Regions from separate parts of the Polycladomyces abyssicola genome, predicted to be linked through region 3. Evidence: riboswitches for the same ligand, from Rfam matches in the RefSeq annotation. Region 3 holds a riboswitch; each other region holds the start of a gene.
The links. A riboswitch is a leader RNA that binds a small molecule or an ion and turns the genes downstream of it on or off. The one in region 3 is predicted to bind cyclic di-AMP.
Positions count from the first base shown of each region.

Region 1 (7,753 bases), 1.5 Mb from region 3:
CCAAAAGGAAGCCGTGGAACGACTGTGGAATGCCGGGATCAAAATAAAACGGCTGAAGCAAGAGATGGTCTTGTCTGTGGAAAGCTACACCGTTCGGTCGAAGGAGACTTCCGAGTCATATGAAGGTCATCCGCAGTATCATGTAACTACGGATACAGCCGCAGAAACAGTCCACTTCCCCGCAGGGAGCTGGGTAATCCCGATGGATCAGCCAGCGGCCAACCTGGCTGCCCTGGCGCTCGAACCGGAGTCCACCGACAGCTATGTTACTTTCGGGTTCATCCGTTCGGAAGCGGGGAAAAAGCTCCCGATTTACCGGTACATGGAGGAGAAAAAGTGGTAGTGATGTGATCCATCACTGAAGAAGGCCGCCATTCGAATGGCGGCCTTGTATTTTTCCGGTCACTGTTCTCTGCTTGCAATAAACTCCGGCCGGGGTGCTTGCCCGGAGAACGGTTCCACCAACTTGTTTTCCACGCTGTTGTAAACAAAGAACACATTGCTTCGCGGCAAAGGGGTAATATTGCTGTTGGATCCATGCATGAGGTTACAGTCGAACAGCACGACCGAACCAGCTGGACCTGTTAATGAGTCAATGCCGTGCTTTTTCACTAACAAGGTCAAACTGTCCTGATCCGGTACACCGTATTCCTGTCTCCGAAGTGACTGCTGGTAATGATTTTCCGGCGTTTTGCCCACGCAAGAGATAAAATATTGATGGGATCCCGGAATCAACATCAAAGGCCCATTGAAATGATAATTGTCTTCCAACGTGATCGAACAGCTCAACGCCCGCATACGCGGCATTCCATCCTCCACATGCCAGGTCTCGAAGTCCGAATGCCAATAAAATTCTTTTCCTGAAAATCCCTTTTTGTAGTTGATTCGGGATTGATGGATGTACACATCGCTGCCGAGGATTTGCTTAACAATGTCTGTCAGCCGCCGATTTTGCGATAACTGTTTATAAGTTTCGCTATTGCGGTGAACAGCAAAGATCGATCGAATTTCTCGGCTTTCCGGCTCACGAATCACTTCCTTCGCATCTGAATCCTGGTTCGCATCCCAGAGCCGTTTCAACTCATTGCGCAATTCCCGCACTTCTTCCTCAGAAAAGAAACGCTCAAAGAGCAGGTATCCGTTTTTCTGATAGAAATTTATCTGCTCGGCATCAAGCGGACCTGCTGCTGGATCTTTTGAATAAATGACGGGATCTTTCCGTTTCAGAATCTCCGGATAATCATTGACGCGCGAAGGATAGAGATCCATCACCCGATCCTTTATGTTGCTCATTGTCCCAACTCCCCCCGAACGGCTTGTTTTTCTACCCTTTGAGCCCTTTCGCCGGGGTACGCTTTCTGTTGATACTCCTGTGACTCCTCTTCGATGATGGGATAAACCCCTTCTTCATCATGTACCTCTTGCCCTGTCAATGGCGGATTAAATACACAAACCATCCGCATATCGGACTTCGCACGCAAGTAGTGCTTTTCATGGCCGTCGAGCGCATACAAAGTCCCAGGCTGAATCGGATAAACGGTGCCATCCTTCACGACCTCAATTTCTCCTTCTCCCTCGATGCAGTACACCGCTTCCACATGGTTCTTATACCAAATTGTGGTTTCTGTTCCCGCCTTAATAATCGTATCGTGCATCGAAAAGCCCATCCCGTCCTTCTTCAAAAGCAAACGGCGGCTGTTCCACGTCTCAGTATCCACGTCATCTTTCGTTCCGATGATGTCATTCAGATGTTTGACGATCATGATTTCATGTCTCCTTTTCAAATCATCTGTTTACACCACTGAAAGCTTTCCTCGAGAATGGTCAGTCCCTTTTCAAGTCCCTTTTCATCAATTGTTAAAGGAGGCATGATTTTCACGACTTCACTGTTGGGACCAGAAGTTTCCATAATCAATCCCCGTTCAAACGCGGCCGCGCATATTTTTTCAGCTAACCCGTCAACGCCGATTTTAATTCCCTGGAGAAGCCCTCTTCCTCGCACTTCAGCTTCCATCTCGGGATAGTTTTGTGCAAGCATTTCCAGGAAGAGTCTGACTTTCTCTCCCTTCTCCAGGATTTCTCGGCTGAACTGGTCGTCTTCCCAGTAACTGAGTGCTTCTGTTGCAGCGACGAAAGCTAAGTTATGGCCCCGAAAAGTGCCGTTATGTTCACCCGGTTCCCACAAATCATACTCAGGTTTGATCAAGGTCATGGCCAACGGGATGCCATATCCTCCAATTGATTTCGACAGACAGACGATGTCAGGATAGATGCCGGCCGGTTCAAAGCTAAAGAATGGCCCTGTTCGTCCACATCCTACCTGTACATCATCGACAATCAACAGGATATTCCAGCGTCGGCACAGTTCTTCAATTTTGCGGAGCCACTCAAAACTGGCCACATTGATTCCGCCTTCACCCTGAACGGTCTCAAGGATAATGGCTGCAGGGAGAGAAATGCCGCTGCCATTATCTTCGAGAAAACGCTCAATGTAACTGACCGTGTCGGCCTCGCTGCCAAAATAACTGTCAAACGGCATTGAGATCGAATTCGTTAGTGGAATACCAGCGCCTTTTCGCTTGGATTCGTTCCCGGTAATCGACAGGGAACCGATTGTCATGCCATGAAACGCGTTTGTGAAACTCATGATCAAATCCCGACCGGTTACTTTGCGGGCTAGTTTCAGCGCACTTTCCACCGAATTGGTGCCTGTCGGTCCCGGAAACATCACTTTATAGTGAAGCTTTCGCGGCTTTAAAATGACATCATGAAATCGTTCCAGCAGTTTCTCTTTTGCTTCTGTCGCCATATCAAGACTGTGCGTAATACCATCATCCATCAAATAGTCGATCAGCTTGGCCTTGATCCGTTGATTATTGTGACCGTAGTTTAACGCTCCAGCACCGGCAAAAAAGTCGACATATTCCCGGCCGTCCCGATCCCACAGCTGATAGTCGCTCGCTTTTGCAAAGACAGTTGGAAAACTTCGACAGTAACTACGAACCTCTGATTCCAAAGTTTCAAAAACCTTCAATGGTGAACGTAATTCCTCTACAACTTTCACCAAATCCCCCCTGGTTAAGTTTGATAACGAAATGGTCCGATCCGAAATGTCATCTCCGACTCATGATTTCCCCCCGGAAACAGATGGGCGGGGAAACACTCCGAAACTTCGCAGCGCGTTGCAAAATCCCGTGCGAATCCCCGGAATAAAGCCTCGGATGAAAGATTCGACGGAGAGACAGTTGCTTCAAGGTAACGGACATTCTTGCAAGCTTCCCGACGGATCAACGCTTTCAGGAGTGCCTTTCCCAACCCTTTGCCCCGTTGAGACTCGGCCACCGCCACCTGCCACACAAAGAGGGTTTGCTGGTCTGCCGGTAGTCGAAACGCTGACACAAAACCGACGATTTGTCCCTCCTGTTCGGCCACCACACAAGTATCCGAAAAAAACTTGCACAGCATCAGATAACTGTAAGGGGAATTGACGTCCAACACTCCGGTATCCCTAACCAGGTGCCAGATACTGGTTCCATCCGCTACCTGCGGTTGGCGAAGCACTACTTTGTTCATCAACCCGGTTTCCAGATTTATCACCTCCTCACCAGTACCGACGGCTCGACACTATGCCAAAAACCTCACGCATAGCGCGTCATCGCCGATTGAAAAAGATAAGACCGGTGCAAACTTTCTCCCAGGAACCAAATTCCAAGGAAAAAGTCTGTACCGGTCCGTCTTGTGAAATCCGTATGGGTCAGGTAAAGACTCTGATCCGCTCTCTCTTGCATCGGAAACATCAGTCCGGTGCAAAAGGGCAGATCCCTTGGATCTCCCAGCTCCAGCCGACGAGGCTGGCTGGCGGGCAGGATGGCAGAAAAGTGCTTTACATCCCTTCCGGTGTCTAACCGGAATTCCCCCAACACTTGGTTCCCCCGTTTCCATCGAAATACGGGATATCTTTAATTGTCAAAATAAACATTTTTATTCAATAAATAGTTAATAATTTTCATATTCTTTATATTACCATATTCCCCGCAATTACTCACCGCCGATAAATTCCGTTATTTTCCAAACATACTTGTTCTCCTGTATTCAGATCGGATTAATTGATCTATGCTCCCTTTCACGCTTCATTCCACTGATATTCATCTCTAATTGGACATCGACCCTAAAGTCTGCTCACAGAAACTGCCCAAAAACTTACTTAAGCGTGGACTTTTCGGATGACTGTTACCAAAAATCTTTTCCGGGGGTCCTTCTTCCATAATTCGTCCTTCGTCAAAGAAAACGACCCGATCCGCCACTTCCCGGGCAAAACCCATTTCATGCGTAATTAACAACATCGCCATATTCCCTTCAGCAGCAATCTCCTTGATCACCCCGAGCACCTCGCCGACAAGCTCCGGGTCCAACGCAGATGTCACCTCATCAAACAACATGATCTTGGGTTGCATCACCAAGGCACGGGCAATCGCCACCCGTTGCTGCTGGCCGCCAGATAATTGTGATGGATAAGCGTCCATCTTATCCAGCAACCCCACTTTTTCAAGCATTGTTTTGGCCTGCTCTGTCGCTTCTTCCTTAGATAATCCCAATACCTTGATCGGAGCCTCCGTCACATTTCGTAAAATGTTCATGTGCGGAAACAGATTAAACTGCTGAAACACCATTCCAATTTTGCCGCGCACTTGATGCAGATGCTTTTCATCAGCCGGAACAAGCTTTCCACCCTTTTTTTTGTGCCAGAGCAACTCACCGTCTACTTCAATCGTCCCCGACGTCGGCCTTTCCAACGTCATCAAAATACGGGCAAATGTAGTCTTGCCGGACCCGCTCGGCCCAATGACTGCTACTTTTTCTGCCGGAGCCAAATCGAAATCGATTTCGTGTAATACTTGAGTCTCGCCATAAAACTTGCTGACCTTTCGGTAACGCACAATTGGTTCCGGTTGAACCGTAATGGATTTTATATTATCCGATTTCATACGCATAACCTCATTTCCCTCAGTTAATTAATCCTTTTTGATTGATTTTGAGCCTTGATTCCAAGCGTCGTACCAAGAGTGAGGAAAGGTAACTCAATATGAGGAAAAATACCCCCACAAGTGTAATGGGTTCCAAATAGCGGAATGAATTGGAGCCAATAATTTGTGCTTGACTCAGCAACTCAATCAGTGTGATTGCCGATAAAAGAGGCGTTTCTTTGAACATCACGATCAGATAGTTGCCCAATACGGGAACAATCGGCCGGATGGCCTGCGGGAGAATAATCCGCATCCACGTTTGTGATTTTGAAAAGTTGAGCGCGATGGCAGCTTCCCATTGCCCGCGCGGTACTGCATCAATCCCTGCCCTGTATACCTCCGACAGATAGGTGCTAAAGTGAATGCCCAATCCCAACACACCAGCCGTGAACGGAGACAACATCAACCCAAAATGAGGTGCCACATAAAAAATGAAGAACAACTGAACTAATGGCGGTGTGCTGCGCACAAATTCGACAAAACCGCCGGTCACCCATGACAAAAGTTTTACCTCAGACCGTCGTGCAAAGGCTAATAACAGGCCGCCGACAAGTGCAATCAAGAAAGAGACGACCGTTGCACTAATCGTAATCTTCAATGCATCGAGAAGTTGCGGTAAAATTTGCAAAGTAAATTTCCAAGACCATCCCACGTTAAGACCTCCCCGTTGAAAGTCTGCGCTCCAACCAGCGCACGCCCAACGTCAGCGGATATGCGACGAGAAAATACAGGATGAGCAACAGACCGAATATTTCAGGGGTATGCTGATTCATATTTGTCCGTAAGGTTGTCGCTTGAAATGTCATATCAGAAATCGTAATCAAGGAAACCAAGGAGGTTCCTTTCAACAATTCGATGAGGAGATTACCGAAAGATGGTAACATGATCCGAAACGCCTGCGGCAGGATCACACTTCGCATCCTTTGCCCCGGTGTCATGTTCAGCGCAATAGCCGCCTCGATCTGCCCCTTGGGGATAGCCAGTATCGAGCTGCGGACGATTTCTGATCCATACGCCCCAGCGTTAAGACCGAGTGCGAGCAAACCCGCTAAATCCGCCGGTAACCAGATGCCAAGCTGCGGCAGGACAAAATAAAGCCAAAACAATTGAACGAGCAAAGAGGTCCCGCGGAAAACTACAACAAAAACACTGCACACCACTCGGATCGGATAAAATCTCGACAGGCGTCCGAATCCTATTAAAAAGGAGACGAAAAAGGCCAATATGGCCGAATAGATCGTCAGCTGAACCGTAATTCCAAGCCCTTGCAGCAAAGCTGGCAATATTTTTTCGAAGACCCCGATCGAAATCACATCCTTTCCTGTTACGATTCAAACAAAAGTGTGTCTCGCATCAATCAGATTTTTGCCGGACACTTAAGGTTTGCACAGTTCTTCAGCCTTTTTATCGGGCAAGTTCTCTTCAGTGAATCCGAACGGCTCGAGAACATTCAATAATGCACCGGACTTTTTCATTTCCGCCAATTCTCGACTGAAGGCATCGCGAAATTGTTTATCTTCTTTTCGGAAGGCAGCCGCTCCATATCCCAGTACACTTTTTTCGTCCACAATCGGCTGTTTAAAGTCCTTCACTTCCTCGATATCTTGGGCACCGGTAGATTCCATCATGGCCCGTAAAGAAGGACCGGTCATCGTGATCGTATCCACCCGTCCGGATTCCAATGCGGAGATCGCGGAAGGCTGGTCCGGAACGATGATGATTTGATTCTCTTTCACACCTGATTTCTGCAAATAACTAACTTCAACCGCCCCCTTCATTACGGCGACCTTCACTTTCGGATTGGCGGCAATGTCTTTATAGCTGTGAAGATTCTTCGGATTGCCTTTTTTCACAGCGATAGCTTCCCCGATTTTGTATTCAGGGTCGGCAAACACCACTTCTTTGCAACGAGTCGGTGTAATGTACATCCCTGCGGTAATGACATCAAAACGACCTGATTTTAATCCGGGAATCAATGATCCAAAGTCCACCAAAACCGGCTCGATTTCGTTAATTCCCATTCTTTTAAAAACAGAGCGTGCAACCTCGACGGCCTCTCCCGTCACTTTACCAGTTTCATCTTTGTAAGCATAAGGTTTCTCATTGGCGAACCCGATTGTGACAACACCCTCTTCTTTCGCACGCTTGAGAGTATCCTGGCCATGCAATCCAAAATTAAGCCCGCATGCCGTTGCAGACACGATGAAAACCAGCAATATGACGACGTTCAAAAAACGTTTCTTTGACACCAAGCTTCCCCCTTTGTTTTGGATAGATCGATCGCTTCTCCCTCTCGCTGATGAGGGGCTCCATAGCCATAGCCTCATCACCTTTATTCCCCAAAAGAAAAATTCAAAACGGAATTTTACGTCTTGATCGACAAATCAAGCAACAATCATAACATCGGCATGAAAATAAGCCACCCGTTTCACGAGTGGCAATATGGGCTCAATTTTTGAATTTGTTTTGCTGGACTTCGGTCACCCGACTTTTATACTGTCATCCCCGAATAGCTACTTGCTCCTGCCGTTTCAGCCAGCCGATCAAAGTGTCAATAACCGAAGTGGATTGTTCGGAGTGAAGGATACGGTGCCCGAATTCGGGGAGAAGGAGCCACTCTTTTTCCTTTACTGTTAACGAGTCAAAAAACTGGCGAACGATATCCTCAGGGATCAAGGTATCATTTTTACCACAGATACACAGGGTGGGAACGGTGATTCTGGCCACGT
Region 1 is NZ_AP024601.1:2,847,541-2,855,293, forward strand. Features, by position in the region: gene KI215_RS14170 (M14 family metallopeptidase) at 1-343, shown strand, start outside; gene thpD (ectoine hydroxylase) at 403-1,293, opposite strand; partial or broken gene KI215_RS14180 (ectoine synthase) at 1,377-1,763, opposite strand; gene ectB (diaminobutyrate--2-oxoglutarate transaminase) at 1,781-3,064, opposite strand; gene ectA (diaminobutyrate acetyltransferase) at 3,079-3,573, opposite strand; cyclic di-AMP (ydaO/yuaA leader) riboswitch at 3,825-3,964, opposite strand; gene ehuA (ectoine/hydroxyectoine ABC transporter ATP-binding protein EhuA) at 4,152-4,985, opposite strand; gene ehuD (ectoine/hydroxyectoine ABC transporter permease subunit EhuD) at 5,005-5,676, opposite strand; gene ehuC (ectoine/hydroxyectoine ABC transporter permease subunit EhuC) at 5,678-6,337, opposite strand; gene ehuB (ectoine/hydroxyectoine ABC transporter substrate-binding protein EhuB) at 6,401-7,225, opposite strand; gene KI215_RS14215 (alpha/beta hydrolase) at 7,524-7,753, opposite strand, start outside.
Region 1: linked by a shared signal. The riboswitch ahead of ectA (diaminobutyrate acetyltransferase) and the one ahead of KI215_RS05805 (ABC transporter ATP-binding protein) in region 3 are both predicted to bind cyclic di-AMP.

Region 2 (7,753 bases), 1.0 Mb from region 3:
GTCAGCAGTCTCACCGGTCAAGGATCACTTGACCGGCTTTTTATTGGATTGAGGATGATTGCAAAGGACTTTCCTTTTATCTGTATCAAAATATGGTAGAATAGAGACATCCTGATACAACGGATTTGTTTTTCCGCAGTTTTCCTGCCCCGGTCTCTTTGCAATCGTTTTTGTCTGTCGTATCATATCGGTTGGAATATACGTCGGCAATATTTGAAATGGGAGAAAAGGAGTCGTACGGGAAATGACGATCAAATCGGACAAGTGGATTCGGAAAATGGCTTTGGAACACGGCATGATCGAGCCGTTCATCGACCGAAACGTCGGCAAGGGGGAAGCCGTCAGTTTCGGTCTGAGCAGTTACGGATATGATCTGCGTGTGGCAGATGAATTCAAGATATTCCATAATGCGCTGAACTCCATCATCGATCCGAAACAGATCGATTCCAACTCGTTTATCGACTTTAAGGGAGATGTTTGCATCATCCCGCCCAATTCGTTTGCATTGGCTCGGTCGGTAGAGTATTTTCGCATCCCGGAAAACGTGCTGGCCGTTTGTGTGGGTAAATCCACGTACGCCCGGTGTGGCATCATCACCAATGTGACACCGTTCGAGCCGGGATGGGAGGGACATGTTACTTTGGAAATTTCCAATACGACGCCGCTTCCCGCCAAAATCTACGCCAACGAGGGACTCTGTCAAGTGCTGTTCTTCGAAAGCGATGAGGCGTGTGAGGTGTCGTATCGGGCCAAGCAGGGAAAATACCAACATCAACGGGGAATCACCTTGCCCAAGGTTTGATGGGGTCAACACTCCTTTCTTATGAAAGGAGTGTTTCTATTTGGGAGGAATGACGTTCGCTGGCGTGGAATAAAAGTGACAGCGATAACACATCTACAAGGGGATCCAATCATGAACCGTGCTGATTTGATCAAAAAGTTCGACAAACAGGCACGTTGGTATGAAAAGAGGCGGATCCAACAGGCACAAAAAGAGTGGAGGCAAAAACTCCTTTATTTTGCACGAGGAAACGTGCTGGAAGTGGCGGTGGGAGCCGGAGCCAATTTTTCTTTTTATCCACCCGGTGTGAGAATCACCGCGGTCGACTTCAGTCCAGAAATGCTGAAAAGGGCCAGGAATGCTGCGGATGAATATGGGATTGAGGTGGAGTTTATCCAGTCCGACGTCGAAACGCTCACCTTTCCGCCCGATTCCTTTGATACTGTGGTGTCCACCTTGTCATTATGCGGTTATGAAGATCCCGTCGGAGTACTCAATCGATTCAGTCGGTGGTGCAGGAATGACGGCCTCATTTTGTTGATGGAGCATGGTCTCAGTTCCAACCCGTTTCTTTCCTTCCTGCAAAAAGCTTTGGATCCGTTGGCCTACCGCCTGGTGGGATGTCATCAGAACCGGGATATGATGAACCTCATCCGTTCATCTGATCTGGTGGTGGAAAAGGTGGAATCCCACTGGGCGGGTGTAGTTCATCTGGTGTGGGCGAAACCGCGAAAGTGATGTGAACGAATGAAAGCCCGACCTGCCATCCGGCGCAGATCGGGCTTTTTTTTGACGGATTTATTTGCGCAGATGGAACGGCACTGTGGAGACGATGACGTCTTTTCTCAACAACAGCAGGAAACGGAGCCATAGCGCAGATTGGTTGTGCAAAAAGCGCTGCCACCACCTGCGTGGGATGAATTCGGGGATCAGGACGGTAATCAAGTTGTCCCCAACCCGTTCCTGAACCAGGTCGATGAATCGGAGCACGGGACCGTTGACGCTCCGGTAGCGGGAGCGAGTAACAACGAGGCGGACGCCGGGATTCCATTGCTCCCACTTTTTCTCCATCTTGTCCGCATCCTCCTCGGTAAAGGCCACGTGAATCGCCACGATGTCATCCCCGATTGTCTTGGCGTAGGCGATCGTGTTGCGCACGACGCGGCTGATGCCCCCGACGGGAATGATGATGACATGATCTTTCTTTTCCGGCTTGTCGGCAGTGATGTCGATGCGAAGCTCTTCGGCAACAGCCTCATAGTGTTTTCGAACTTGATAAAAGGCGAAGATGAACAGCGGGATCACCAATACCACGATCCAAGCGCCTTCCGTAAATTTGGTGACGGCGAATATCAGCAGGACGATAAACGAGACGACCGCACCCGCAGCGTTGATCGCTATTTTACGCATCCAGCCCGGGTTGCGCTGCTTCCACCTGCGTACCACCATCCCGGTTTGTGACAAGGTGAACGATAAAAAGACGCCGATCGCATACAGGGGGATTAATCGTTCCACCTCTCCCTCAAACGCCACGATCAGTCCGATTGCGGCCAAGGCCAACACGATGATGCCGTTTGAGTAGTTGAGCCGGTCTCCGCGGGAAGCAAACATCCGCGGCATGAATTTGTCCTTGGCCATGATGGAGGCCAACAGCGGGAAGCCTGCGAAGGCAGTGTTGGCGGCCAGAATCAGGATCAGTGCTGTGGTCCCCTGGATGTAGTAATACGGCAACGTTCTGCCGAACGTCTCTTCGGCAATCTGGGAAAGCACCGTCTCCGTCGGACTGGGTGTGATGTGGTACAAATATGCCAGCAGGCTGGTACCACCGAACAACATGGCCAGCAATAAGCCCAGAAGCGCCAAGGTACGCGCCGCATTTTTCGTCTCCGGTTTACGGAAGGTGGGAGTGGCGTTGGAGATCGCTTCGACGCCGGTCAATGCAGAACATCCCGACGAGAACGCACGCAATAACAGAAACCATCCGAGACCAGCCGGAAAGGTGTGTGTCACTGGCGGGACGTTAGCAGGAATGCCATGGACCGCCACATTTCCCAACCCCACGAGCACCAAACCCAGCATGCCGAGGATAAACAGGTAGGTGGGGAATGAGAAAATCGTGCCGGATTCGCGTAAACCCCGTAAGTTGAGGAGCATGATGAGAAGGACAAAGAAAACGGAAATGAGCGTACTGTGCTTGTGTAAAACCGGGAACGCCGAAGTGATCGCGTCTGTCCCGGCCGAAACACTGACTGCCACTGTCAGTGTATAGTCGATCAACAGCGACGCACCGGCGATCAACCCTGCAAACCAACCCAGGTTGTCTGTCGAAACGATGTAGGCACCGCCCCCTCCTGGGTATTCGTGGATAATTTGCCGGTAGGAAAGGATGAGCAGTGTCAACAATCCGATAATCGCGCCGGATATGGGCAATGAATACCAAAGTGCCAGTGCGCCAATCGGAGCGAGTACGGTTAAAATCTGCTCCGTACCGTAAGCGACGGACGACAGCGCGTCCGATGACAATATTGGGAGTGCTTTCCAAACCGGCAGTTTTTCCTCCTGCAGTTGCTCAGTGCGAAGCGGGCGCCCGATGATCAAACGCTTCAGCGAGGATAACATCACATACACCTTCCCCAGATGGATTCCGTTTTTGTTTCAAACACAAAAAGCCATTGAAGTGTCCACTTCAATGACTTTCGGTCATGTGAAGAAGCACACTTCCCTCTCAGCACGCTTACGAGGTTAGCTGACGGATTCGGGTCCGTGAGAGTGACCCTACCGGTGAAGACACCGGATTCACCCCAAAAAAATTGGTTCCCCCGTTCCTGTACGGATTCAGCGCTCGGAGTGTGAAATTGTCAGTTATTAGGTTTTGTCATGATTAGCATTCTAATCCGTCTGACGGAAACTGTCAATCAATAATTTTCAACAGAACCGTAACAAATGGGCAACAGTTTTTGTCGAATCAGGAGGGTTTTTGTCGGGAATTGCGGAAAGGATATACCATTTCATTCCTTTCCTGGAGGTTGTGATGAAAGTTCCGGTGGGTTGGTTGGCGGGTGGATGGATAGGAGGCATCGCCGTTGTGTTGACAGGGGGAAGCGGGTATGAAGGATGGTGGTGGTTAGGGGCAGGAGTGCTCGGGATAGCAGGAGGGTGGTTGTGCCTGTGGCGGTGGCGGATGTGGACGACGACATGCACAGTACTGGCTTTTTTTGCCGGAGCCGCCTATACGTCATGGGTGGATACTCACAATGTCTCGTCCATCGATGATCGGTTGACTGATCAAGTCGGGATCAAGCTGCATGGGGTCGTCCAGTCCGCTCCTGAGGTGGATGGAGATCAGCTCACCTGTATGGTGAAAGTCTACCGGTTGGAGGTGCGTGGTGCCTTTCGACGCTTGACTGGTGAAAAAGTGTTGTTGCGTCTTCGATTACAATCTCAGTCGGAGTTGCGGACGGTTCGCGATTGGACGAGTGGGACGCGGCTGTCGGTGAACGGTGTACGGTTGACTCGCCCGGATCCGGCGAGAAATCCTGGCGGCTTTGATGCACGGGCGTTTTATCGCCGTCAATTTGTGCATTGGATCGCGTCGGCTGACGGGCTTCGCGGGGTTTCGGCGGAACAACCGCCCCCATGGGATGTATTCGCATGGGCAGACCGGATTCGGCGGAGCGGGGGCGACACGTTGGCGCAACTCTATCCTGAGGAGATATCCGGTTTGATTCGCGGATTGGTGCTGGGAGAGAGGAATGCGGTGCCGGAAGAGATCGACAGCCTGTTTGCCGAATGGGGACTGACGCATTTGTTGGCCATTTCAGGGATGAATGTGGCCGTCTTCGTTGCGGGCGTGTACGGTTTGTTGACCCGATTGCGCTTAACGCGTGAAGTGGCTGGCGGACTCACGATCGTATCGTTGCCGATATTTGCATGGGTAACAGGCGCGGAAGCATCCGTTGTCCGGGCGTCCCTGATGGCCGGGTTCGCCCTCGTTGCCACGGTTTTCGGCATGTGGCACAACCGACTGAGCTTTTTGTTTCTGGCAGGATGGTTGATGCTGTTGTGGAATCCGTATCAGCTTCTGGAGGCGGGGTTTCAGCTGACCTGTTTGATCACGCTCGGCTTGCTGGTGGCGGTCGAACCACTCAGTAGCCTGTTTCCATTACCGTGGAAATGGGCAAATCAATGGTTGGCGGTCACGTTAATTGCCCATCTGGTATCATTTCCGGTGACGATCACCTTTTTTTATGACTTTCCGACAGGTTCTTGGTGGGTCAATCTATGGATTGTGCCCATCGTCGGTAGCGTGGTGTTCCCTTTGGCACTCCTTTCCTTGATGTTGGGCTGGATTGCACCTGTGTGGGGAGCAGTGCCTGCCTGGATATGCACACAGGTGACGAAAGGTCTGTTATGGTTGTTGGAACGGCTTTCTGAGGAACAGGGAATGTTGACGTCATGGTCACCGCCGTCATGGCAATGGTGTATGGCATACGCGGCGGCATGTGTATACGCATTGTTCGCATGGACGGGTAACGCGCTTCATCCCCGGCGGCATCGTTGGTGTTCGGCGGTGATGATCACGGGTCTGATCTTTTACTCCTATCATCCTTTTTACGGGGAGAGGGAGGCGCGCATCACCTTTCTCGATGTGGGGCAGGGGGATTGCGCTGTCATCGAGACACCGCGAGGACAGGTCATCGTTGTGGATGGCGGCGGGATGGTGTCTTTTCCGCAGAAGTCATGGCAACGGCGTCACCATCCCTACGACGTGGGAGAGAAAACGGTGGTTCCGTATCTGCGCTATCGCGGCATCCGACAAATCGACTACCTCATTATGACGCACGGGGATGCAGACCACATCGGAGGCTTGCAAAAAGTGGCGGAACAATTCCCCGTTCGCCTCGTCCTACGTAATCCCCACCCACCCCGTACAGCGACGGAACGGCAATTGATGCGTACGTTGATCGAAAACGGTGCCCGAATCGCGGCACCTTCCCCCGGAACGGCTTGGACACTGGAACCGGGGGTTGTATGGCAGTTTCTCCATCCCGATCCGGCGCATCTCTCAACCGACGGGTGGACCAACAATGATTCCATTGTTTTTTTACTGCAGATCCAACATTTCCGCTTGTTGATGACGGGGGACATCGAACAGGAAGCGGAAGAGGACGTGGTGGAAAAGTGGCGCTTTCCACCGGTGGATGTGCTGAAAGTGGCTCATCACGGAAGCCGTACATCAACAGGTGAATCATGGCTTGCGCAAGTTCGGCCCGGTTTCGCCGTGATCTCGGTCGGCCGACATAATCGGTTTGGCCATCCGGCTCCGGAAGTGATCCGTCGCTTACAAAGCCATCGGATTCATATATGGCGAACGGATCGCCATGGGGCGGTGACCATTCGGATTCGTCCCGCCGGCTGGACGGTGGAGACAATGTTGCCGGTGGTAAGATGACGTCAACTGCGCCCTGCAGGGAAGAAGATGATGACCCGTTCCGACCCGGTCAGCGCAGGACGCGGGCAAAGTTCGCATTGAGGAAATTGCCCGCGATTTTAATCTTGCCCTTTCCCTAGCCTTCGCTCGGAAAAACATTGCTCCCTTACGGTATAAAGGTGATCTTTTTCCCGCGAGCGTTTTTCTCGGTCCGTTCGTCTTGTCCGTCTATGGTACAATGGGGAATGAATTTGCTCCCGGGAGAGCGTACGCAGTCCGGACTTCGAAAAAAAGCAACTTTTGATACCCTAGGACCGTCTTGTAAATTAGGAGGGATAGATGTGGTCGAAGCGGAATGGGTCAAACGGGCGCAAGCCGGCGATCGCGAGACCATGATCCGGTTGCTGCGGGAAATCGAGACACCAGTCTACCGCACGGCCTATTATCTCCTGGGAAATGAGCAGGATGCGCTGGACGCGACGCAAGAAGCACTGCTGAAGATCTATCATCGGATTTCCACTTTTCAGGGGCAATCCCGCTTTGAAACTTGGGCGCAACGCATTGTGACCAACATTTGTATCGATCAGTTCCGCCGCAAATCGAAAGTGGTACCGATGCCGGAAGAGATGCAGCCGGTGGATACTGAGGCGGAACAGGCAGTGCACCAATCCCATTTTCATTCGGATCTGAAAATGGCCATTTCGCAATTGCCGGATCAACAACGTACGGCCGTCGTGTTGCGTTATGTACACGACTACAGTTACCAGGAAATAGCGGAAACAATGAATTTGCCCATCAATACCGTCAAATCCCATTTATTTCGCGCACGCAAACAGTTGCAAGAGCTGTTGGCTGAATACAAGGAAGGGGGTGTCGCACGATGAGGTGTGAGGACGCACTGGAATTGATTCAACGGAGTTTGGATGAGGAATTGTCAGAGGCGGAACAAGCACGTCTCCAATCCCATCTGTCCGTGTGCACCAGTTGTTCGGATTTTCACTTGCGGTTAAAGCGACTGGATGAGCATTTATCTCTCCTGCCCCAAGTCCAACCGCCTGTCAGCGTGGTCGACCGCATCCTGCCGCAGTTGGAAAAACCAAAGCCGACACGTACCTTCCGCAGAAGGTTCACCAATATGAGATGGATCAGCGGGGGGATCACTGCAGCGATCGTAATCGGTGCCATCATCACCCAATGGGGGATGACGGAAAACCACACGCCCCCAAAACCGCCGGTTGCGACAAACCCATCTGGTGGCCCCTCAGCAAAGGACCATCCACCCACCTCATCCGGCCATAAACCTGTTATCGGAGCATCCGTGGAGGACACTGGAGATGGGCCCGAATGGTCGCCTCATCGGCGCTATCAGGCGGTGGTGTCCGGCAACCGCGTAGAGGTGCGTACAAAGGATGGGAAGTTGTGGTATCGCTCTTCCGCTTGGCAAAATGGAGCCAAAGCCCAACTCAGTTGGGCCGACGATCGCAAGTTGATCGTACTGATTGTTTGGCATGGGAAAGATGGTCAAGCGAAATCGGTGTTGA
Region 2 is NZ_AP024601.1:2,194,767-2,202,519, reverse strand. Features, by position in the region: gene dcd (dCTP deaminase) at 245-802, shown strand; gene KI215_RS11100 (class I SAM-dependent methyltransferase) at 914-1,519, shown strand; gene KI215_RS11095 (APC family permease) at 1,580-3,400, opposite strand; cyclic di-AMP (ydaO/yuaA leader) riboswitch at 3,497-3,632, opposite strand; gene KI215_RS11090 (DNA internalization-related competence protein ComEC/Rec2) at 3,813-6,233, shown strand; gene KI215_RS11085 (RNA polymerase sigma factor) at 6,554-7,096, shown strand; gene KI215_RS11080 (zf-HC2 domain-containing protein) at 7,093-7,753, shown strand, end outside.
Region 2: linked by a shared signal. The riboswitch ahead of KI215_RS11095 (APC family permease) and the one ahead of KI215_RS05805 (ABC transporter ATP-binding protein) in region 3 are both predicted to bind cyclic di-AMP.

Region 3 (7,753 bases):
CTTCCGAATGTGCGTTCTCCATAGAAAGTAGCGGTCCAATCTGCTAGCTCCCCATGATTGCGACACCGAAAATCCTCAATCACCTTTTTCCCCAGCTCCTCCCACCTGCGCCAAGTAGAGGAGTCGGCTGGGATTTTGGTGAAAACACCGCGGTAACGTAAATGACGCAGATCCAATGCCTCGGCATTCCTTTCCTCCGTCATCCGCCTCTCCCGATCCGACGACGTCATCACCGTCACCTTCCCTTCATCATGTTGAACCAAGGTGTAACAAGCCAGCGCCGCACTTTCCTCCAAACCGTCGATCCAGACGCGTCCTCTTTCCCGATGACGAGTAATGCGGTGGGCCATCATCCACGGCAACAAATTGGCTGCCTCCGCAAAAGACAGATTGACCGGTTTGGGAAATACCTGTTCCGCTCCTACCGTTACAAACTGTCCTTCCATTTCTTGTAAACCTCCGGGGATGACGATCACCGCATCTCCTGCATGGATCTCCTTTTCCTCCCTTACTGTTCGCCCTGTCTCCACCACCAAGCCGGAGCAATTGGCCCCACGTGACAATACATACACCAACACTTCTCTCGGACCGGGCCTACGTACGGGGATCACCGTCACCGGATCCGTTGTCCGGTATTGCCAGGACGGAACCGGTGAGATACCCGGGTAAAAAGGGGAATCGGGAGGAAGCAACTGACCTTCGCGAATCCACTGCTCTTCTTCCTCCTGTGTCAATGACCGAACGGTATAGCTCCATTGCGGGGACTGATTGGCTTCCGGCCGTTGGGTTCGTGCAGCCCACCATTTCCGTTCATGAACCAACCCCGTCGAAAATCCTTGTTCATAGCCGGTTTGAATCAAGGACAGGATTTCTTTCAATTGTGTATCCTGATCTCGTATTCCTGCGATGATTCGTTCCCGCTCTTGTCTGCCCAGTATGGTGAACGGCCTTGGGCGCTCCCAATCGTTTCGCCACGCCCTGCGGCGGATAAACGCTTCGGCAAGCGGCCCCTGTCCTGCCGCAGCCGCCGCTTTTGCCCAAGCAACCGCCAACGGCAAGGCTTCTCCTTCACAACATTGGTCTACCCATCCCATTTCCTCCGCTTCCCGCGCCGTTATCGCACGATCGGAGCAAAGCCAGGTGACAGCTCGAACGAGGCCGTCAGCTCCTTTTTGCAAGTGGGCGATTCTTACCAGACGCTGAATGACACCCGTTCCTGCCGGCAGGATAAAACGTGCCGATTCGCTTGCCACGACTGCGTGCGTACATAGGGCAACTGCGCAACCAATCCCAGAGACCGTCCCGTCCACCGCTGCTATCAATGACTTGTTCATCCGTTCCATCAATTCCAATCCCGCCTCGAAGGACTGCCACTTCTCTTGAAGATGGCTGGAGGAAAACAGGAAACGACCGCCATGGCAGGCGAGGATCAATACTTTCAGTTCATCCCGTGCTGCCAGTTGCCTCATCCATCGTACCCATTCCTCGATGGCGGATGAGTCGGACGACCCGGATGTAGGCGACAACACAGCAATCGTACGACCGGGTGAAACTTCCCATTCCATCAGCCGAAAATGGTCAGTAGTATTCACTTGCGGTCGGATTCTGGTTTTGGCGTGGACTGGATTTCCCGAGCGAACGACTTGGAGCGATGCACGCCCATCCGAATCGAAGGCAACAGAGACGGCTTTTCTATGCGTAGAAGTATGAGTGGTCATGGATGATGCCCCTTCCACCGGATTGTTTTATAACAACTCCTGATTATATCTTACTGTTATAATACAAAGCATCATTACACTTTGACAAGGGTTTTGGCGCAATTTTTTAAAAAAAATTACCCCCTTGTATGGGGGCGTTGTTTTTCCAGGTGAGCGACCTTCACGATCCCGGCAAAATGGGCTATGAAGCTGTGCCAATTACACTGAATCGGGGACCTTCACGTATTCGAAAACACGTTTTCTGCTCAAAATAGGACTGATCAACATTGTAAAGGGGATCGGTATCCGTGAACCATAATCACGTAATCGGTTATGCAACATTGGCATTAAAGAACTTAGGGTATTCCAAAGATGAGATTTGGAAAGTGATTCACGAGATGCACCGTCTGTTTGATTTTCAGTCAGAAGAAGAAGCCGCCGAACAAGCCGATTCTTTTCTACGAGAGGACGAATAAAACAAAGATGTACCAGACGGGACCTTCTAAAAAAATGACAAACAAGCTACCGAATGTAGCTTGTTTGTCAGGTAATAAGCCACCAAAAGTAAGTGTGTGCCGTTGATCCACTTACTTTATCTCGTTTTAGTGACTTGCCCCACACGGCTAAAGCCGTAGGCTTCTCGCTTCATCTGGCGTGGCAACCCACATCCATCCACGATGGCTTCGTCCAAGCCTAGTGATTTTAGTTTATCGAGATTTCGCTCGCAAAGTAGTTTTAAGTGTTTTCTCGCTTCTCTATTTATATTTAATTGTACCAAAATTCTGTCGAACTTGCAAGAGAGCTTAAGCCCTCCCTCGTCCGACGCTCGCTTTCCAAACCTGAAGGGCTGGGTTTTCCCGCTCGCTCTTTATAACCAAAACCTATTCCGGCAAATACAAAGATGGTGGCGATAACCAACAGGAAAATCAAGAGTCGACGAAGTCCATTCCAAAGCCATAACCATAACTCCAACTCATCTGATTCCCCCCTTTCCTCTAAATCCGAAATCACCATATTTATTTCCTTTCTTCCTGGTCACCACGAATGCTCAATACGCAAAAATAGTGATTCGCACACAAACTCGAATGAGAAAATAAGCGTCTGACTACTAACATCTGCCCTTTCCACATCACATGAGTCAGAATAACCTATTCCCAGAAAACATTAGGGGGGATTTGTGAAAATGACCGCTTCGCTACCTTCTTTAAAAGGAATGGATATTCGTAGTCTGATGTTAAAAGTATTGAATTTTATTCCTATGCCTAAAGTAATTCAGTCTATCATCAATCTTTGGAGAAGAATTACACCATTATGGATCATTTGCAAAAATCTGCTTGGGTTGAAATAGCAAGTCTTTTATCACACATATTTTGGATTTGGTGGTCATAAACAGGGCTCTGACACCATGAGCTAAGTTATATTAGGTGAAGCAGTTGACAAACCCATGGCAAAACCACTGGGTTTATCAACTGCCTCAGCCACTCTTTATCAGAGTGGCCCCTTACTTCGTTTTTGGTTGCCGCACTGCTATCAGCTTTTCTCATCCAATATCTCCACATAACCTTTTGTGCCATCAACACGGACATATTGGCCATCTTTTAATATTTTGGTTGCATTCTCTACACCTTTGTTTCTGGATAATCTGATGGTCACGCACTTTATACAAATCGGCAGTTACAATGCCGGATACAAGTGCCTCACCCAGCCCAAACCCGACATCGATGGAAACCGTGCGCCGATGTCCTGTGACCGGGTCTGCTTTGAGATTCAGCGAGTCTAACCATTCATCCATCTCATCACTTGCTTCGATGAACTGACGGTAAGCCGATGTCGTGATGCAAAATCCGGGAGGAACAGGAAACCCCGCTTTGCTCATCTCCCCCAGATTGGATCCTTTCCCGCCGACAATAGGCAAGCTGTGGCGATCGATCTCATCGAAATACAGAACATATTTCATGACATTTCACTCCCCTCACAATCAAATAGGGGACTTCGCGCTGTTCATGATGCGGACACATTCCGTGACCCCTCATCACAATGACAAATTGCGCCGTCGGAAAACCATCGCCGCAAGGAGGAACAGCACCATTGCGGTAAAGCCCAAACCTACCGCCGTCCACAAGATATCTTCTTCTCCCCGCGCGAGACGTGCCGGTTCATATAGGCTGAAAAACGTCCAGTTTCGAAGCCAATCCAGTTTTTCTCCCAGCTTGCCCGCAAAGTCCATGGCATAGAACAAAATGGTCACTGTCGCCGACCAGGAGACCGCCTTCTTTTCGTCGTCAAACAAGCACGCAAACAGGAAGCTGTACGCACCGATCACAGAAAAAAACAGGAAACAGACCAGATTCAGTTCCACGTAGTTTGACCGATCCAGGGCAGGTTGATCCAGTATCCAGACATCTCCCGCGATCCCGCCGAGGACGGTGAACAGGTTGATAAGCCCGAGCCCCGTGATGAAAAATGCGACTTGCGTCAGGACGAGCCGTGGCCGGGACAACGGCGTTGACAGCAGAAAAGCCATGGACCCCCGGTCTACATGCCGGGCCACTAGCCGGGTCGGGATCACCACGCTGTACACCATCAGCAGGATCAAATACATGAAGTTGTGGTACTCTACAGCAATAAAATCGTTTAAACGCTGTACCCCGGCCTCAATTCCAAACACTTTCATCATCTCTTCCGGCATTTTCTTCAGCAATTCATTCATGTCTTCTGGAGCCAAGGTGGGATAGATGGTGACAATCATCAGCACATAAAGAAACGACCCGATCGCCATCGCTCCCAACGTCTTGCCATGCAACCGCCACATTGCCCGGTACAGTGCAACGTTCATCATTCTTTCGCCTCCCGTCGTTCATAGTAGTGCATAAAGACTTCTTCGAGATCCATCTCTCTGTGTTCCAGATGGCGGACATCCACATCGCCCAGAGCATGGATCAGGGGATTCAGATCCCCTTGTACCTCGATTTCAACTGTTGTTTCTCCCCGGCGGACTACTCTGAGCCCGGCCTGAATCAATCGGTCGATGTCCGATTTTCTTCCCAAAGTCACAACAAACGCCTTTCGCTGCTCATTGCGCAATTCCTGTACAGATCTCACAGCGATCAGCCGTCCATCCCGAATGATACCGACCCGGTCTGCCGTGCGCTCAATCTCCGGAAACAGATGGGAGGACATAAAAATCGTTTTTCCTCGCTTTTTTTCTTCCAGAATCAATTCCACAAACACCCGTTGCATGAGCGGATCCAAACCGGAAGTGGGTTCATCCAGGATCAGGATCTCCGGATCATGCATGAATGCGGCCACAATAGCCAGTTTTTGTTTCATTCCCTTGGACATTTTTCGGATCGGGACCCGGGGGTCCAACTCCAGTCGCTCCAGCAACTCATCCCTTCTGTCATCCTTCTGTCCACGGAGTCCCGCTATCAAATCCAAGAAACCGGTACCGTCCAGCCCTTCAAACATGGCAATCTCCCCCGGGAGATAGCCGGTGATTTTTTGAATCTTGTCCGATTCACTCCAACAGTCCATGCCGCCGATTTCCGCTTTGCCCTCATCTTGTCTCATGAAACCCATCAAGTGGCGAATCGTGGTGGATTTTCCCGCTCCATTAGGTCCGAGATAACCGAATACTTCTCCCCGATTCACTTCAAGGGTGAGATCAAAAATTCCCTTTCCTCCCGGAAATCGTTTGGTCAACCCATTGATTCGGATCATGATCCAGCCTCCTCTTCGCCTTCTCGGCGATTAATACCATACTCGAGCATCATCCACACATCCATCATATTTTTCGTTATCGTTATGATAACGTTAGGGAATTTCCACAACAGAAAAAGCCACGAGAAGGGTGTCTTCTCGTGGCTTTTTAGGCACAGCAAAAATAGCCGTGCGCCCGCACGATTCTCACTCCCCCTCTCACAACGCTTACGAGGTTAGCTGACGGATTCGGGTGGCTGAGAGTCACCCTACCCAGGCATCAACCCGGGATTCACCCCGTGCAGTCCGTGACGAATTCGTCACAGTCTGCGGTTGGTTCCCCCGCTCCCGCGTATCGCGGGACTCAGCGATTTACGAGGATATATTGAATTTTAAACTGAGCTCATCATACTCCTGTAACAACCTGTTGTAAAGTATCATTTTTCTTCAAAAAGGAACGAAATACCGCCATATCACCCGATCCATGTGCCTGGAGATCCATTTCTCTTTTGTTTAAACCCTGTGACGAATTCAATCGAATCAAACCTTTTGAAACCATGGCCAATGGTTGCAAAAATGCCCTCCACTTACTTCAATCACAACACAGATCAAATCTCCATCACAAGGTGCCGCACAATCGCCGGTTGCAACTATCAACCCAGCTCTTATGTATTGGGTTTCTTGCTTGTTCTCACATATTAAGCTGACTGTTTTGCATCAAGAGTCCATTCCTTCACTTTTTGGTCAGAGGGGAGGAAATAAGTGAGCACACCAAGGAGCGGGAGAAAACCAATCCACTGCATAATATACGAGAGTCCCATGACGTCGATCATTTTACCCAGCCCTACCGAACCGACGGCCCCCATGCCGAAGGCAAATCCTACGGTTAAGCCGGACACGGTTCCTATCTTTCCCGGAAACAACTGCTGTGCATATACCACCGTGACGGAGAAGCTGGATAACAGGATAAAGCCGTTCAATAATAAAATCGTATAAGCCCATGTTGCACTCACATAAGGCAGGAGCAGGGCGAGCGGTGCGGAACCGAGCATGGAAAAATAGATGATCTTTTTCATGCCAAATCGGTCTGCCAGCGGTCCGCCGCAGAAGGTTCCGATTGCCCCGGCCACCAAAAAGAGAAAAATGAAAAGTTGGGATTGTTTTAAAGAGAGCTTGTACTGTTCCATCAGATAAAATTGATAGTAAGTGCTGATTCCGGCAATGTACCATGACCGGACGAAGATGAGAAAGATGAGCAAAACCATGGCCAAAAGAAGCATTTTTTTCATCCCGCTCTGCTGAACCCAAAACGTATTTTCTTTTTTGGCAGGGTGCGGATGGGAAAGAAGGTAACCCTGATACCATCTGGCGATGAACAATTGGATGACGAGGGCGATGCCCGCCACCAGTGTAAACCAGATGGCTCCTTTCTGCCCGAACGGGATAAAAATCAAATAAGTCATCAAGGGAGCAAGAGCCTGTCCCGTGTTTCCCCCAACCTGAAAAATGGATTGGGCCAACCCTCTCCGATTTCCGGCAGCCAGATAGGAAACACGTGAAGACTCGGGATGGAAGACGGCAGATCCGATTCCCACCAGTACAACGGCCAACAGAACATACGAGTAGCTGGGAGCGAAAGCCAGACACAACATCCCCAGGCACGTGGAAGCCATGCCAAGCGGCAACATATAAGGAAACGGTCGTTTGTCCGTATACCATCCAAATACTGGTTGTAAAAGTGAGGCGGTAAAGTTGATCGAAAAACCGATCCAGCCAATCTGCGTATAGGTCAGGTGCATCGAATCTTTCAAGATAGGAAAGATGGCTGGGATGACTGATTGTATGGAGTCATTGAACAAATGGACGAGACCAATCAAAAACAGAATATGATATAAGGTTGGTTTGTTATTTAATCTTTCTGTTGATGAGAGTTGCATACCATAGTTTCTCCTATTCATGAATAGTTAAAAAATTAAGCAGTCACATGGTCGAATTACGAAACTCGGAACACTTAAGGTACAGGGTGCCGGGTTTTGTATTGTAGAAGCGCAGTCTTTCTGCTGTATTCAATGAGGATCCTATAAGGAGGTCAAATGTTATTTCCTGTTTACACCCATAGACCAAATTCGGAGGATTTATATGTGATATATATAGTTATAACATATGACTTCCACCAAAGTTAACATACATTTTGATATATTTGAAACCTTGTCTGTGCATGAAAAGGAAACCCGTAAAACCCTTGAAAATCCTTGAAATTTCTCCTCTGAGATGTTTATTTAGCTCAATCATAACAGACCGTAGCAATAAGTGAGCAGAAAAACCCATCCCTGCTCATTCGTTTTTGCAGCATCCTT
Region 3 is NZ_AP024601.1:1,147,593-1,155,345, reverse strand. Features, by position in the region: gene KI215_RS05825 (enoyl-CoA hydratase-related protein) at 1-1,718, opposite strand, end outside; gene KI215_RS05820 (RuvA C-terminal domain-containing protein) at 2,006-2,173, shown strand; partial or broken gene KI215_RS05815 (PEP/pyruvate-binding domain-containing protein) at 3,325-3,654, opposite strand; gene KI215_RS05810 (ABC-2 transporter permease) at 3,730-4,536, opposite strand; gene KI215_RS05805 (ABC transporter ATP-binding protein) at 4,533-5,417, opposite strand; cyclic di-AMP (ydaO/yuaA leader) riboswitch at 5,608-5,776, opposite strand; gene KI215_RS05800 (hypothetical protein) at 5,803-5,970, opposite strand; gene KI215_RS05795 (MFS transporter) at 6,095-7,333, opposite strand.